One region of the Methylobacterium sp. WCS2018Hpa-22 genome, then DNA from elsewhere that is predicted to be linked to it. Evidence: predicted binding sites of a transcription regulator. Region 1 holds the regulator's gene; each other region holds the start of a gene.

Region 1 (5,070 bases):
CTCGATCACCCGCGACATGCTCGACCAGATCCCCACCGTGCTGCGCGAGAGCGCCTACGGCATCGGCTGCACCACCTGGGAGGTCGTGCGCCACGTGCTGGTGCCGCAGGCCTCGGTCTCGATCATCGGCGCGGTCATGCTCGGCCTCGGCCGCGCGCTCGGCGAGACCATGGCGGTGACCTTCGTCATCGGTAACGCCAACCGCCTCTCCGGCTCGATCTTCGATCCCGGCTCCACCATCGCCTCGCGCATCGCCAACGAGTTCAACGAGGCCGACGGCCTGCAGCTCAACTCGCTGATGGCGCTCGGCTGCATCCTCTTCATCATCACCTTCATCGTCCTGATCATCGCACGCCTGCTCGTCCGGCGCGTGAAGGTCGCCTGACCCCGGGAGCCCGAATCATGGACGCCGTCACCACTCTCCCCACAACCGCGGCCCCGGCGCGTGTCAGCCGGGTCCGGTCGAGCCGCCGGGTCGCCGACAAGCTCCTCATCGTCGGCAGCACCGTCGCCACGCTGATCGGTATCGTCGTGCTGGGCTCGATCCTGCTCATGCTCATCGTGGAGGGCATGAAGGGCTTCTCGCCGCTGCTCTTCACAGAGCCGACGCCGGGCCCGGGCTCCGAAGGCGGCGGCATCGCCAACGCCATCCTCGGCAGCCTGGTCCTCACTCTCATCGGCATCGTCATCGCGACGCCGGTGGGTGTCATGGCCGGGACCTATCTCGCCGAGTACGGCCGCAACTCGAAGCTCGCCGACGTGATTCGCTTCCTCAACGACATCCTGCTCTCGGCCCCCTCGATCCTCATCGGCCTGTTCGTCTACACGCTGATGGTGCGGCCGATGGGGACCTATTCGGGCTGGGCCGGCGGCGTGGCTCTCGCCATCATCGCCACCCCGGTGATCGTGCGCACCACCGAGGACATGCTGCGCCTCGTGCCCTCGACCCTGCGCGAGGCCGGCGCGGCCCTCGGTGCCCCGCCCTCCATCGTCATCAAGAGCATCACCTGGCGCGGCGCCAGCGCCGGCATCGTGACCGGCATCATCCTGGCGCTCGCCCGCATCGCCGGCGAGACCGCGCCGCTGCTCTTCACCGCGCTCAACAACAACAGCTGGTTCTCGCCCAACCTCATGGGCGGCATCCCCAACCTTCCGGTGATGATCTACCAGTTCGCACTCTCGCCCTACTCGAACTGGCAGCAGCTCGCCTGGGCCGGCGCCCTCCTCATCACCGCTACGATCCTCGCCCTGTCGATCGTGGCCCGCTTCGTCATCAAGAGCGAGCGGGCGCGCTGATCCCGCGCCCCCGTCCCACCCCGTTTTCGACAAGGACACGCATCCGATGAACGCCGCTCCCGCGATCACGCAGGCCCAGCTGACCGGTCGCCACCAGGCCGACGATCAGGCCCCCATCCGCATCGCTGTGAAGGACCTGAACTTCTATTACGGCTCGTTCCACGGCCTGAAGTCGGTAAACCTCAACTTCCACGACCGCCAGGTCACCGCCCTGATCGGCCCGTCGGGCTGCGGGAAGTCGACCCTGCTGCGGACCTTCAACCGCATCTACAGCCTCTATCCGGAGCAGCGCGCCGAGGGTGAGATCCTCCTCGACGGGCAGAACGTGCTCGATTCGAAGGTCGATCTGAACGAGCTGCGCTCGCGCATCGGCATGGTGTTCCAGAAGCCGACGCCCTTCCCGATGTCGATCTACGACAACGTCGCCTTCGGCCTGCGTCTCTACGAGAAGCTGCCCAAGGCCGATCTCGACGTGCGCGTCGAGGAATCCTTGCGCAAGGCCGCCCTCTGGGACGAGGTGAAGGACAAGCTCAAGCAATCCGGCATGGGTCTCTCCGGCGGTCAGCAGCAGCGTCTCTGCATCGCCCGCACCGTCGCCCAGCGTCCCGAGGTGATCCTGTTCGACGAGCCGACCTCGGCCCTCGACCCGATCTCCACGGGCCGCATCGAGGAGCTGATCGAGCAGCTGCGCTCGGAATTCACGATCGTCATCGTGACCCACAACATGCAGCAGGCCGCGCGCATCTCGCAGTTCACGGCGTTCATGTATCTTGGCGAGCTGGTCGAATTCGGCCCGACGACACGGATCTTCATGAACCCCGAGAAGCGCCAGACCCAGGACTACATCACCGGCCGCTTCGGCTGAGCCCGCCGGGGCCGCGTTCCGCGGCACCGGTCCCGATCCTATGCGATGCGGGCTGCCAGGGGCGGCCTCGGTCGAGGAGTGCGAGCATGCCCAACCACATCGTCAGTTCCTACGACACGGAACTGGAAAACCTGCGCCGCTCGATTTCCGAGATGGGCGGGATCGCCGAGAAGATGATGACCGATTCCGGCAATGCCCTGGTGCGCCGGGACGTACCCCTGGCCCAGGCTGTCATCGCCGCCGACAAGCGTCTGGACGCGATCCAGCACGAGGTCGAGGAGCGGGCGATCCTGCTCATCGCCAAGCGCCAGCCGCTGTCCATCGACCTGCGCGAGACGGTATCGGCGATCCGCGTCTCGAACGATCTCGAGCGGATCGGCGACCTGTCGAAGAACGTCGCCAAGCGCGTGGTCGCCATCGCCGATCAGATCCAGCCGCAGAAGATCGTCATCGGCGTCCAGCATATGGGCGATCTGGTGCAGGAGCAGCTGAAGGACGTCCTCGACGCCTATGGCAGCCAGGACGTGAAGGCCGCCCTCGACGTGTGGGAGCGCGACGATTCCATCGACGCCCTCTACAACTCGCTCTTCCGCGAGCTCCTGACCTACATGATGGAAGATCCGCGCAACATCTCGTTCTGCACGCATCTCCTGTTCTGCGCCAAGAACATCGAGCGGATCGGCGATCACACCACCAACATCGCCGAGACGATCCATTATCTCGTCACCGGCACGAACGAGCTCGCCGAGCGGGACCGCCCGAAGAACGACGCGTCGAACTACGCCACCGTGTCGATGCCCGCCAGCGCCTGATCGCTGCCCCTGCCGGCCGCTCCAGCACACGCTCGGCGCGGCCGTCGCGTCCATCCGGGACGGTCGCCATCACCCTGAAAACATCCGCATGAACACGCGCATCCTGATCGTCGAGGACGAGGAGGCCCTCACTCTCCTCCTCCGCTACAACCTGGAAGCGGAGGGCTTCGTCGTCGATTCCGCCGCGCGGGGCGACGAGGCCGATCTGCGTCTTCAGGAGCAGGTTCCCGATCTCGTCCTGCTCGATTGGATGATGCCCGGCCTGTCCGGCATCGAGCTGTGCCGCCGCATCCGCGCACGGCGGGAGACCGAGCGGCTGCCGGTGATCATGCTGACGGCGCGGGGCGAGGAGGGCGACCGCATCCGTGGCCTCGGCACCGGCGCCGACGATTACATCGTCAAGCCGTTCTCGGTGCCGGAGCTCCTCGCGCGGGTGCGTGCGCTCCTGCGCCGGGCCAAGCCGACCCATGTGTCGGACCTGCTGGTGGCCGGCAATATCGAACTCGACCGGGTCAGCCACCGCATCCGCCGGCAGGGCCGCGAGATCCATCTCGGGCCCACCGAGTTCAAGCTCCTCGAATTCCTGATGCAGAGCCCCGGCCGCGTGTTCTCGCGCGAGCAGCTGCTCGACGGGGTCTGGGGCCACGACGTCTATATCGACGAGCGCACGGTGGACGTCCATGTGGGCCGCCTGCGCAAGGCGATCAACCGCCCGCGCCAGAGCGACCCGATCCGCACCGTGCGCGGCTCCGGCTATTCCTTCGACGAGATGTTCTCCACGGACGAGTGAGGCCACGGCCGGCTTCGCGCCGCTCCGTCCGGAAAGAGCGTCCCCAACGTGACGATGGCGGGTCGCCTTGCCTCCGGGCGATCCTCGCGAACCGATGCCATTCCGGCCGCCACGAGATAGCGCGTTCGATCTCGGACGTCTGTCCGTTCCGGCATGTGCTCGCCCCGGGGGGCTCAGGCATTCACCCATCTGGCGGGCAGCATGAGTTCCCCTCCTTTTCCAGGGGACGGGTGGCGGTCGCGCCTGTCGAATCTTCCTGGATAGAGGGAACAGCCGTCGGGCAGATGTCTGAATCCGTCAGACCTGCTGGCGGAACTCCGACGTTTGGTGCCCGCTGCCGGGTCCGCTTTCGACCCGACGTCGACGGGCCCTGCGGCCGCCGCCATCCGCTGAGAGCGGACATTGATCATGGGCTGAAACGACCGCTCCAACATGCGGTTTATCCGCTTTCGATGTCGCTACGTCACCTTGTCAGGTGACGTCGGGCTTCAGCACCCGCGTGTCATACCAACCGAGACGACGGTCATCGGCGGATCGCAAGGTGAGTTGAGCGACCGGAGCCCCGACTTCACGATCGACCAAGCGAGACCGGCGATCGGTCGGCCCATAGAGATGAGCCTCCCCCCATTGTCGAAGCGCGACGATGACGAGGAAAAGGCCGCGCCCCTTCTCCGTCAGGACGTATTCCCGGTAGGCGGTCCCGTCCGAGGCGGGCGCCGTCTCCAGAATTCCCCGTTCGGTCAGGTCGCGAAGGCGGGTCGCCAACATACCCTTGGCGATGCCGAGACCAGTCTGGAACTCACTGAAGCGCCGCACACCGTCGAAAGCATCGCGGATGATGAGGAGCGACCACCAGTCGCCAATGACATCGAGCGCGCGCGCAACCGGGCACCCGGCGTTCCAGAGGCTGACGCGCTTTGCCACGAAGGTACGCTCCCGTTCCAAGCTGGTCTCAATTTAGAACTGGAATGGGCCGGTCACAAGTGGTCTCAAGATAAAACCAGATCGGATGTCATCGACAGGACCGCCATGACGCACGGAAGAGATGAGCGAACCTCTACCGAGCCGGAGGGGGCCTTGCCCAGGACGACGATCCTGATTTTCGCCGTCGCCGCCGGCTTGGGCGTCGCCAACATCTACTACGCCCAGCCCCTGCTCGATGCGATGGCGCAGGAGTTCGGCATCTCGCCTGCCGCGATCGGGCTCGTGGTGACCCTGACCCAGGTCGGCTACGGGCTGGGCTTGATCTTCATCGTGCCGCTCGGCGATCTCATCGACCGCCGTCGCCTCATCCTCGGCCAGGGGCT
Region 2 (5,070 bases), on a different contig from region 1:
GAGGCGCTGCTGCAATACGACGAGGAGGGCGGCCTGCCGGCCCGCCACGCCAAGTACGCGCGCAATTGCGAGGTGCTGATCCGCGGCATGGAGCGCCTCGGCCTCAAATCCTTCCTGGCGCCCGAGATCCAGGCGCCGATCATCGTGACCTTCCACGCCCCGCGCGACCCGAAGTACCGCTTCGCCGATTTCTACGCCGCCGTCCGCGCACGGGGCTTCATCCTCTATCCGGGCAAGCTCACGCAGCTGGAGACGTTTCGCGTGGGCTGCATCGGCCACGTCGAATCCGCCGACATGGAGCGCGCGGTCGAGGCCGTCGCGGCGGTGTTCACCGAACTGAGCATCACGACCGTCTGACCGCCCGTTCCTCGGCCTCCCGCGCGTTCCGCGGGTCACCCGGAAAGTCCCACCATGTCCTACACCCCCCCGAAGAAACTCCAGGCCGCGATCCTCGACTGGGCCGGGACCGTCGTCGATTTCGGCTCCTTCGCGCCGACCCAGATCTTCGTCGAGGCCTTCGCGGAATTCGGCGTCGCCGTCAGCCTGCCCGAGGCGCGCGGCCCGATGGGCATGGGCAAGTGGGACCATATCCGCACGCTCCTGAACCAGCCCGAGATCGCCGCGCGCTACGCGGCCGCCCACGGACATCCGTCCACCGACACCGACGTCACCGCGATCTACGAGCGCTTCATGCCGTTGCAGATCGAGAAGATCGCCGAACACTCGGCCGTGATCCCCGGCGCCCTCGACGCCATCGCCGACCTCAGGGCAGGGGGGCTCAAGATCGGCTCCTGCTCAGGTTACCCGGCGCGCGTCATGGAGCGCGTGGTCGCGCTCGCCGCCACCAACGGCTACGTCGCCGACCATGTGGTGGCCACGGACGAAGTTCCGAACGGGCGCCCCTTTCCGGCCCAGGCGCTGGCGAACGTCATCGCGCTCGGCATCGACGACGTCGCCGCCTGCGTGAAGGTGGACGACACGGTGCCGGGCATCCTCGAAGGCCGCAAAGCCGGCATGTGGACGGTGGCGCTCACCTGCTCGGGCAACGCGCTGGGGCTGACCTACGACGCGTTCCGCGCGCTGTCCGCCGATCGCCTCGCCTCCGAGCGGAGGCGGATCGCCACCCTGTTCGCGGAATCCAAGCCCCACTTCCTCATCGACACGATCGCCGACCTGCCGGGCGTCGTCGCCGATATCAACGGATTGCTGGCGGCCGGACGCATGCCACAGGCCTGCTAGAGCGGCACCCGACCACGTTGGGCCGGGTGCAGCTCTAGACCTCTATTTTGCCGCGCTCCTTTTCGCCGAACCGGCATCCGCTTCGGCGGAGAACACTCTAAGGGACACCGCGTCACGGCTGGAGACCGTTTCACGGGAGCAATCGAAAGGTTTCAACATCGACCCGCGGCCAAGCGCCGGGGGTCGATTTCGGCCGTCCGCAATCAACGTAAGTAATTCTGCGCCATGATCTTGAAATAGGCAGCATATGCAAAAAGCCTGGACTTGATTGCACGGGGTTTTGTCTTCTTCCTGTCATGCATCAGGATTTAAACGTCGGAACGACAAGACTCCGGAGCATTATCGATGAAAATCCTCGGCCTCCTCGCTCTGACCCTCGCCCTGACGTCGCCGACCCTGGCCATGGCCGCCGAGCGCACAAAGCTCACGATCTACACGGCCCTCGAGAACGATCAGCTCGTTCCCTTCAAAGCCGGGATCGAGCGGGCGGTGCCGGAGGTCGAGGTGGTCTGGGTGCGCGATTCGACGGGCGTCATCACCGCACGGTTCCTGGCCGAGAAGGATAATCCCCGCGCCGACATGGTGATGGGGCTGGCCGCCTCCAGCCTGCTGCTGTTCGAGAAGCAGGGCCTGCTCGCCACCTACGAGCCGAAGGGCGCCGATGCGCTGAAGCCCGCCTTCCGCGATTCCATCGGCCCCTACAGCTGGACCGGAACCGACGCCTCCATCGGCGTGGTCTGTTTCAATACGGCGGAAGCCGAGAAGGACGGGGTGAAGACCCCCGTGCGCTGGGCCGATCTCCTGGTGCCCGCACTCAAGGGCAAGGTGGTGATGCCGCATCCCGCCTCCTCGGGCACCGGTTACCTGCTGGTCGCCGGCTGGCTCCAGGGCATGGGCGAGGAGGCCGGCTGGGCCTACATGGACAAACTCCACGAGAACATCGCCGCCTACCTGCATTCGGGCTCGGCCCCCTGCGTCCAGGCCGCGCGCGGCGAGCGCACCGCCGGCCTGTCGCTGGACATGCGCGGCGCCTCGGAGAAGACGAAGGGCGCACCTCTGGCCGTCGTCGTCCCCGCCGACGGCACGGGCTGGGACGAAGAGGCCTACGCCATCGTCGGCACCACCAAGCACCTGGATCTGGCCCGCAAGGTCGCCGACTGGGGCACCACCAAGGCCGCCAACGAACTCTACGCGAAGAGCTACGCGGTGGTGGCCTATCCGGGCGTCGCCAACGTGCCGGCGAACTACCCTGCCAATGCCGAGGCCGCGATGATCAAGAACGATCTCGGCTGGATGGCCGACAACCGTGAGCGGGTGCTCGCCGAATGGTCGCGCCGCTACGAGGCGAAGGCTGCCAAGAAGTAGCCGCGACGACGCAAAGCGAGCCTGAACGACCACACGAAAGAGCAGGGGGCACCGCCATGACGCTGCGCGATGCGACGCCGTTCCTCAGGGTTTCGGGATTGTCGAAGCGTTACGGGGCCTTCACCGCCCTCGACGGGATCGACCTGGAAATCGGCCGGGGCGAGTTCGTCTGCTTCCTCGGTCCCTCCGGCTGCGGCAAGACCACCCTGCTGCGCCTGATCGCCGGGCTCGACCGTCAGGATTCGGGACGTATCGTGATCGGCGGCGTCGACGTCTCGACGGCGCCCCCGGCGGCGCGCGACTTCGGCATCGTGTTCCAATCCTACGCGCTGTTTCCGAACCTGACGGTGGCGGCCAACGTCGCCTACGGCCTCGTCAACGGGCGAATGCCGAAGGCGCAGGTCACCGCGCGGGTCGCCGAACTCCTGGCCCTGGTCGGGCTGCCCGAGCAGGGGCCTAAATATCCGGTCCAGCTTTCGGGGGGCCAGCAGCAGCGGGTGGCCCTCGCCCGGGCGCTGGCGACCTCGCCCTCCCTGCTCCTCCTCGACGAACCGCTCTCGGCCCTCGACGCCAAGGTCCGTACCCGGCTGCGCGACGAGATCCGCCAGCTTCAGAAGCGCCTCGGGATCACCACCATCATGGTCACGCACGACCAGGAGGAGGCGCTCGCCATGGCCGACCGGGTCGTGGTGATGAATCGCGGTGCGATCGAGCAGGTCGGCACCCCGGCGGAGATCTACCGTAACCCGGCCACCGCCTTCGTGGCCGACTTCATCGGCGCCATGACGTTCCTCGACGCCCGGGTGGGATCGGCCCGGCAGATCCGGGTCGGTGCCGTCGATCTCGTCTGCGAGGACGGGCGCGGCTTCGTCCCCGGCAGTCCCGTGCGCCTCGGCTTCCGCCCGGAGGAGATCCGGGTCGGCAACGTGCGTCCCACCGATGTCAACGCCTTCCAGGTGCGGGTGCGCAGCCTCGAATTCCTCGGAGCCTTCACCCGCGCCCGCCTGGAACCGAGCCTCGACCTGGGCGGCTCCCTGGTCGCCGACGTCTCGGCCAATCTCCACGGCGACCTCGCCCTGACGGAAGGCCAGTACCTCTACGTCTCCCTGCCGCCGGCGGCCCTGCGGGCCTTCCCCGTGGCCGCCCGCCCGTGAGCCGCGCCATGGCCGAGTCCGTCCTGGGGACATCTTCCCTCGTCGTCTCCCTGCCGGAGGCGGCCCTGTCCCTGCCGGAGGCGGCCCTGTCCCTGCCGAAGGCCTTGCCCGCCAAGCGCCGCACCGTGCCCGAAGCCGCCATCGGCACCGCCCTGATCGCGGTGCTGTGCCTGTTCCTTCTGCTCATCATCGCGCTGCCGCTGGGCACGCTGCTGATCAAGAGCCTGGAGGCGCCGGATGGCGGGATGGCGGGCCTGTCCAACTTCCGCACCTACTTCGCGACGCCGACCCTGGTCGATGCGCTGCTCAACAGCCTCACCGTGGCCGGCATCGTCGTGGCACTCGTGGTGCCCCTGGCCTTCGGCTACGCCTACGCGCTCACCCGCACGGCAATGCCGTTCAAGGCCCTATTCCTGGCCCTGGCCCTGCTGCCGCTGTTCGCGCCCTCGCTGCTCTCGGGGATCGCGCTCACCTACATCCTCGGCAACCAGGGCTTCCTACGCGGGCTCCTGTTCGGCCACAGCGTCTACGGGCCGATCGGCATCACCCTCGCCGAATGCCTCTACGCCTTCCCGCACGCCCTCATCATCCTCGTCACCGCCCTCGGCCTCTCGGACGGACGCCTCTACGAGGCCGCCTCCGCCATGGGCACGAGCCGCCTGCGCACCTTCGTGACCGTGACGCTGCCGGGTGCCCGCTACGGCCTCGTCAGCGCGGCCTTCGTGGTCTTCACCCTCGTGGTCACGGATTTCGGCATCCCGAAGGTGATCGGCGGCCAGTACCCGGTGCTCGCCACCGACGCCTACCGCCAGGTGGTCGGCCAGCAGAACTTCCCCATGGGCGCCGTGGTCGGCCTCCTGATGCTGGTGCCGGCGGTGCTGGCCTTCATCGTCGACCGGCTCATCCAGCGCCGGCAATTGTCCCTGCTCTCGGCCCGCTCCGTACCCTACGAACCGAAGCCCCATCCGGTCCGCGACCGCCTCGTCCTGGTCTACGCCATGCTCGTGGCCGGCGTGATCGTGGGCACCTACGGGGTCGCGGTCTGGGCCTCGTTCATCCGCTACTGGCCCTACAATCTCGGCCTGACCCTGGACCATTACGACTTCGCGGCGGCCGATTCCGATGGCTGGTCGCCCTACTGGAACTCGCTCGCCATGGCGCTCTCGGTCGCGGCCATCGGCACGATGACCGTGTTCTGCGGGGCCTACCTCATCGAGAAGCTGAAGCTGTTTCCCGCCGGTCGGGCCTTCGCGCAGTTGCTGGCGATGCTGCCGCTCGCGGTGCCGGGCCTCGTGCTCGGCCTCGGCTACGT
Region 3 (5,070 bases), on a different contig from region 1:
ATAATCGAAGTAGCAGAACTGGGTGGACTTCGCCCAATCGCCCCGGCGCACTGAATTCGCATAGGGCACGATGGCGCGCCGCAGGGCGAACATCAGGCCGATCACGTGCTCGGGGACGGTGTTGAAAGCGTAATTACGGATGTTGACGACAGTGATGCCGAGTTCTTTGGCGGCCTTCTTGTCGACGACGTCGGTACCAGTGGCGGCGACAGCGATGAGCTTGAGATCGGGCAGCTGCTTCAACGTGTCGGCGCGCATCGGCACCTTGTTGATCAGTGCGATCTCGGCACCGTTCAGGCGCTCGACGATCTCTTCCGGCGTCCAGGTCGACTCGTATTCGGTATATTCATGCGGGAAATTGAATTCACGCACCTTGGCATCGAGGGATTCACGGTCGAGGAAGACGATTTTGTGCGCCATTGGAACCCTCAAGCGACGTTCCGCGCCAAGCGCGACGTTACGCGATACACACTTCTATAGACGATGCCCCGGGGCCGGCGAGAGGCCGGCCCCGGGAAATCACGGTGATCAGGACTTCGCGAGCGGGTTTTCGCGCAGGTAGCTGGAGGCGGCGGCGACGCCGGAGCCCGGCTGCACCTTCACGCCGTTGTCGAGCATGGCCATTTCCGCGCCCGCGATGGCGCCGAGGAGCGAGAGCTCGTTCAGGTCACCCACGTGGCCGATACGGAACACCTTGCCGGCCACCTGGCTCAGACCAGCGCCGAGGGCGAGGTTGTAGCGCACGAAGGCGTGCTTGATGATCGCGGCGGCATCGACGCCTTCGGGAACGAGGATCGCGGTCACCGTGTCGGAGTTCCACTTGGCTTCCTTGGCGCAGGTCTTGAGACCCCAGGCCGCCACGGCCTGACGGGTCGCCTCGGCGAGCACGGCATGGCGGTGGTAGACGTTCTCGAGACCTTCTTCCCGCAGGCAGGCGAGTGCCTCGCGCAGGCCGTAGAGAAGCGGCAAAGCGGGGGTGTAGGGGAAGTAGCCGGCGCCGTTCTGCTTCTGGTGGTCGGCCCAGTCGAAGTAGACATGCGCGAGGCGATCGTTCGGACCCGACGACGACTCGGCAGCCTTCAAAGCCTTCTGGCTGACGCAGATCACGCCGAGGCCGGCGGGGAGCATCAGGCCCTTCTGCGAGCCCGCGATGGCGCAATCGACCTTCCACTCGTCCGCGTAGAACGGCAGCGAGCCGATCGAGGACACGCCATCGACGAAGAGAAGCGCCGGGTGGCCGGCCGCGTCGATCGCCTTACGCACGGCACCGATGTCGCTGGTGACGCCGGTGGCGGTCTCGTTATGGACCGTCATGACGGCCTTGATCTCGTGGTTCGTGTCGGCGCGCAGCGCCTCCTCGATCCGCTGCGGGTTCGCACCCGTGCCCCACTCTTCTTCCTGAACGATCACGTTCAGGCCGAGGCGCTGGGCCATGTCGATCCAGAGGTGGCTGAACTGGCCGAAGCGCGAGGTCAGAACCTTGTCGCCACGGTGCAGCGTGTTCGTCAGCGCGGATTCCCAGATGCCGGTGCCGGACGCGGGGAACAGGAAGATGGTGCCTTCGGTGGAGCCGAAGACCGCCTTGGTCTCTTCGAACAGGGGCTTGGTCAGCGTCGGGAAGTCGACCGAACGGTGATCTTCCGAGGGGACGATCATCGCCCGCTGAACGCGGTCAGGAATGTTCGTCGGGCCCGGAACGAACAGATGATTCCGACCCGGTCGTCTCGTTGCCGCCATGTTGTGTCTCCGGTTCTTCTTTGGTTCGCGTGCACGCAGCGCACGACGCTGGGTTCGAATACGGTGGTCTAAGGTCGCGATCCGGCTTGGGTCGACGCCAGTGCGGTTCCTAAGCTTTGGATGAGGATACGACAACGTTGCCGAACGCCCGGCTCACGTTTTTCCGGCCGGATGCGATGGCATGGTCCGCGTCAATCGACGGGTGGCGTGAGGCCAGCCCCGAGGCATCTTCGATGCCCGCGAGATCCGGAATGCTCGACGCAACCGCCTTCGACTGAATCAAGCCTCTCTCCGTTGGCCGGGGCGCGCGGTATTCGCACACTCCCATGGCCGTGGACGTCGTTTCTCACCTCGTCGGCGGCCTTGATTTTGCCTCGTGCGGGCTCCGGACACACGCTTTCCAGCGCGATCCGGTGGGTCACCTTGGACCTGACTATGCCGAGGTTCGCGGTCGAAGGAAAATGCAAAAAACTTCGTCGCCACTCAAAAAATTTGTGGCGCAATGCAGCATCTCTGCGCCTTGCTTGAAAGGGGTCCGCTGCGAAGCGAGCAGAGGTCGCGTCATCAAACTGATACGGGAATCCGGTTTGGCTCAACGCACCGAAGCCATTCGGAGTGGGTCGTGGGCGAAGATACAGAGAAGACGATCCGCGTGAGGACGCTCTTCCTGTCCGATATGCATCTGGGCACGAAGGGCTGTCAGGCAGGGTTACTGCTGGAATTCCTGCGGGATTACGACGCCGATGAGATCTACCTCGTCGGCGATATTGTCGACGGCTGGCAGCTCAAATCGGGCTGGTTCTGGCCGCAGAGCCACAACGACGTGGTGCAGAAGCTGTTGCGCAAAGTGCGCAAGGGCTCGACGTTGATCTACATCCCCGGCAACCACGACGAATTCCTGAGAGATTATCTCGGCATGACGTTCGGTGGGATCGAGGTGGTGGACGACCGGATCCACGTCGCGGCAGACGGCAAGCGCTACCTCGTCATCCACGGCGACCAGTTCGACATGGTCGTTCGGCATGCCAAATGGATCGCCTTCCTGGGTGACGGGGCTTACACGTTCGCGCTCTTCATCAACACGCATCTGAATACGATCCGGCGCCGCCTCGGCCTCGCCTACTGGTCACTCTCGGCCTGGGCGAAGCTGAAGGTGAAGAACGCCGTCAATTTTATCGGAAAGTTCGAGGAGCTTTTGAGCGCCGAGGCGAAGCGCGTGGGCGCCGACGGCGTCATCTGCGGACATATCCACCATGCCGCTCACCGCCAGATCGCCGGGCTGACCTATCTGAACACCGGGGATTGGGTGGAATCCTGCACCGCCATCGTCGAGCATTACGATGGCACCATGGAGGTGCTGCATTACCCGAGCGTGCTGCGGGCACGCGCTGCCGCCGAAGAGGCGGAACGAGGCGCGGTCCTCTCGAATCCGGCAAGGGCGGTCGCGTGAGGCTGCTGATCGCCACCGATGCTTGGCACCCGCAGGTCAACGGTGTGGTCCGTTCGCTCGAGAACATGGCCAGCGCCGGCCGCGAGCTCGGGTTCGAGACGGTGTTCCTGACCCATCAGGATTTCGCTTCGGTGCCGCTTCCGGGATATCCCGAGATACGGCTTTCCTATGCCACGAAAGGTAAGGTCGCACGCCTCTGGGCCGATCTTGCGCCGACCCATGTGCATGTGGCGACCGAGGGGACCGTCGGTTACGCGACCCGCCGCTATTGCCTCTCGCATGGCCGCCCGTTCACCACGAGCTACCACACGCGCTTTCCCGAATATCTCGCCGCCCGCGCGCCCGTTCCGGAGAGTTGGAGCTACGCATGGCTGCGGCGTTTCCACGGCGCGGCGAGCGGTACGATGGTATCGACCCCATCCCTCGAGCGTGACCTCGCCTCCCGTGGGTTCGGTAACCTGATGCGCTGGACGCGGGGAGTCGATACCAACCTCTTTCGCCCCGCTGGGCCGGATGACGTCCTGCCGGATACCCTGGTCGGGTTGCCCGGACCGTTCTTTCTTTTCGTCGGCCGGCTGGCGGTGGAGAAGAACGTCGCGGCCTTCCTCGATCTCGACCTGCCGGGCACGAAGGTTGTGGTGGGAGACGGACCGGACAGGGCGCGTCTCGCCGGCCTGTATCCGCAGGCGTGCTTCCTCGGCACCCTCACCGGGGCGGCGCTCGCCCGGATCTATGCGGCGGCGGACGTCTTCGTGTTTCCGAGCCTGACCGACACGTTCGGCATCGTGCTGCTCGAAGCCCTGGCCTGTGGCGTACCGGTGGCGGCCTACCCGGTGACCGGACCACTCGACGTCATCGGTGGCACCGGCGCCGGAATTCTCGGGCCCGACCTGCGCGAGGCCGCGCTTGCCGCCCTGTCGATTCCTCGTGAACGCTGTCGCGCGGAAGCCCTGCGCTATACCTGGAGCGAGAGCGCGCGCCAGTTCTTCACCAACATCTCGTTGGCGCACGGCACCGGCCTTCCCGTCCCCCGGCGCCGATCGTTCCGGGCCGCACCGGCCGTGTGACCAGGCGACGAGGGATGGCTCCGTGATCCCGCTGGTAGAAGAGATCGGCCTCCCACACGTTTCTGCCCGTCCATCCCGTGACCGTCGGACGGGACGGGTGTAGGCAGACGGCCTGATGCCCAGACCGTTCACCGATTCCGTCGCCCGCACCCTCCCCGCTCTCATCGGTTGCGACGAGGTCGGGCGGGGCGCTCTATCCGGCCCCGTGGTCGTGGCGGCGGTGTGGTTCGATCCGGCCGTGTTCCCGGCCTCAGTGCTCGCCTGCCTCGATGATAGCAAGAAGCTCGATCGGGCGACGCGGGAGCGCCTGACTCCTTTGATCAGGGAACATGCCGAGGTTGCGGTTGCCGCCGGCTCGCGTGCTCTCGTAGACCGGATCAATGTCCGCGCCGCGACCCTCGCCGCCATGAAGAGAGCCGTCGAGAAACTCGGGCTCGATGCGCCCGTGGCCGTCGATGGCCGCGACAGCATTCCCGGCCTTGCTCTTCCGTGCCGGGCGGTGATCGGTGGCGACCGGCTCGTACCGCAGATCGCCGCGGCGTCCATCGTCGCCAAGACCTTGCGGGACGATCTCATGCGGGTCCTGGCCACCCGTCATCCGGCCTATGCCTGGGATCGCAATGTCGGATACGGGACCGCTTCCCACCTTGCCGGCCTGGAGAGAATGGGCCGTTCGGCGCATCACCGGGTGAGCTTCACCAAGCGTTTTGCTTCATCGCCCGCGGCAGTCACAACAGGCTGAGCTGAGCCCCGATGGCGGCCGTGCGGTCGAAGAGATCCGTGCGCAGGGTGATGCGTGCATCTACATAGCCGAGA

What was found. The regulator PhoB, encoded in region 1, activates phosphate uptake and scavenging genes when phosphate is short. The targets are predictions, from matches to a motif close to TGTCATNNANCTGTCAT.
Region 2: RQI43_RS05565 (putative 2-aminoethylphosphonate ABC transporter substrate-binding protein) is a predicted target of PhoB. The motif match lies at 1,521-1,537, and genes of this name have one in related genera.
Region 3: RQI43_RS12510 (UDP-2,3-diacylglucosamine diphosphatase) is a predicted target of PhoB. The motif match lies at 2,297-2,313, and genes of this name have one in related genera.

Annotation. Positions count from the first base shown of each region.
Region 1 is NZ_JAVTJA010000022.1:66,934-72,003, forward strand. It holds gene pstC (phosphate ABC transporter permease subunit PstC) at 1-385, shown strand, start outside; gene pstA (phosphate ABC transporter permease PstA) at 403-1,296, shown strand; gene pstB (phosphate ABC transporter ATP-binding protein PstB) at 1,343-2,161, shown strand; gene phoU (phosphate signaling complex protein PhoU) at 2,248-2,973, shown strand; gene phoB (phosphate regulon transcriptional regulator PhoB) at 3,062-3,763, shown strand; gene RQI43_RS22410 (helix-turn-helix domain-containing protein) at 4,235-4,687, opposite strand; gene RQI43_RS22415 (MFS transporter) at 4,793-5,070, shown strand, end outside.
Region 2 is NZ_JAVTJA010000003.1:225,729-230,798, forward strand. It holds gene RQI43_RS05555 (2-aminoethylphosphonate--pyruvate transaminase) at 1-357, shown strand, start outside; gene phnX (phosphonoacetaldehyde hydrolase) at 412-1,239, shown strand; gene RQI43_RS05565 (putative 2-aminoethylphosphonate ABC transporter substrate-binding protein) at 1,585-2,604, shown strand; gene RQI43_RS05570 (putative 2-aminoethylphosphonate ABC transporter ATP-binding protein) at 2,661-3,758, shown strand; gene RQI43_RS05575 (putative 2-aminoethylphosphonate ABC transporter permease subunit) at 3,767-5,070, shown strand, end outside.
Region 3 is NZ_JAVTJA010000008.1:105,917-110,986, forward strand. It holds gene RQI43_RS12495 (D-2-hydroxyacid dehydrogenase) at 1-420, opposite strand, end outside; gene RQI43_RS12500 (aminotransferase class V-fold PLP-dependent enzyme) at 529-1,737, opposite strand; gene RQI43_RS12505 (hypothetical protein) at 1,847-2,020, opposite strand; gene RQI43_RS12510 (UDP-2,3-diacylglucosamine diphosphatase) at 2,360-3,187, shown strand; gene RQI43_RS12515 (glycosyltransferase family 1 protein) at 3,184-4,254, shown strand; gene RQI43_RS12520 (ribonuclease HII) at 4,370-4,996, shown strand; gene RQI43_RS12525 (PA0069 family radical SAM protein) at 4,983-5,070, opposite strand, start outside.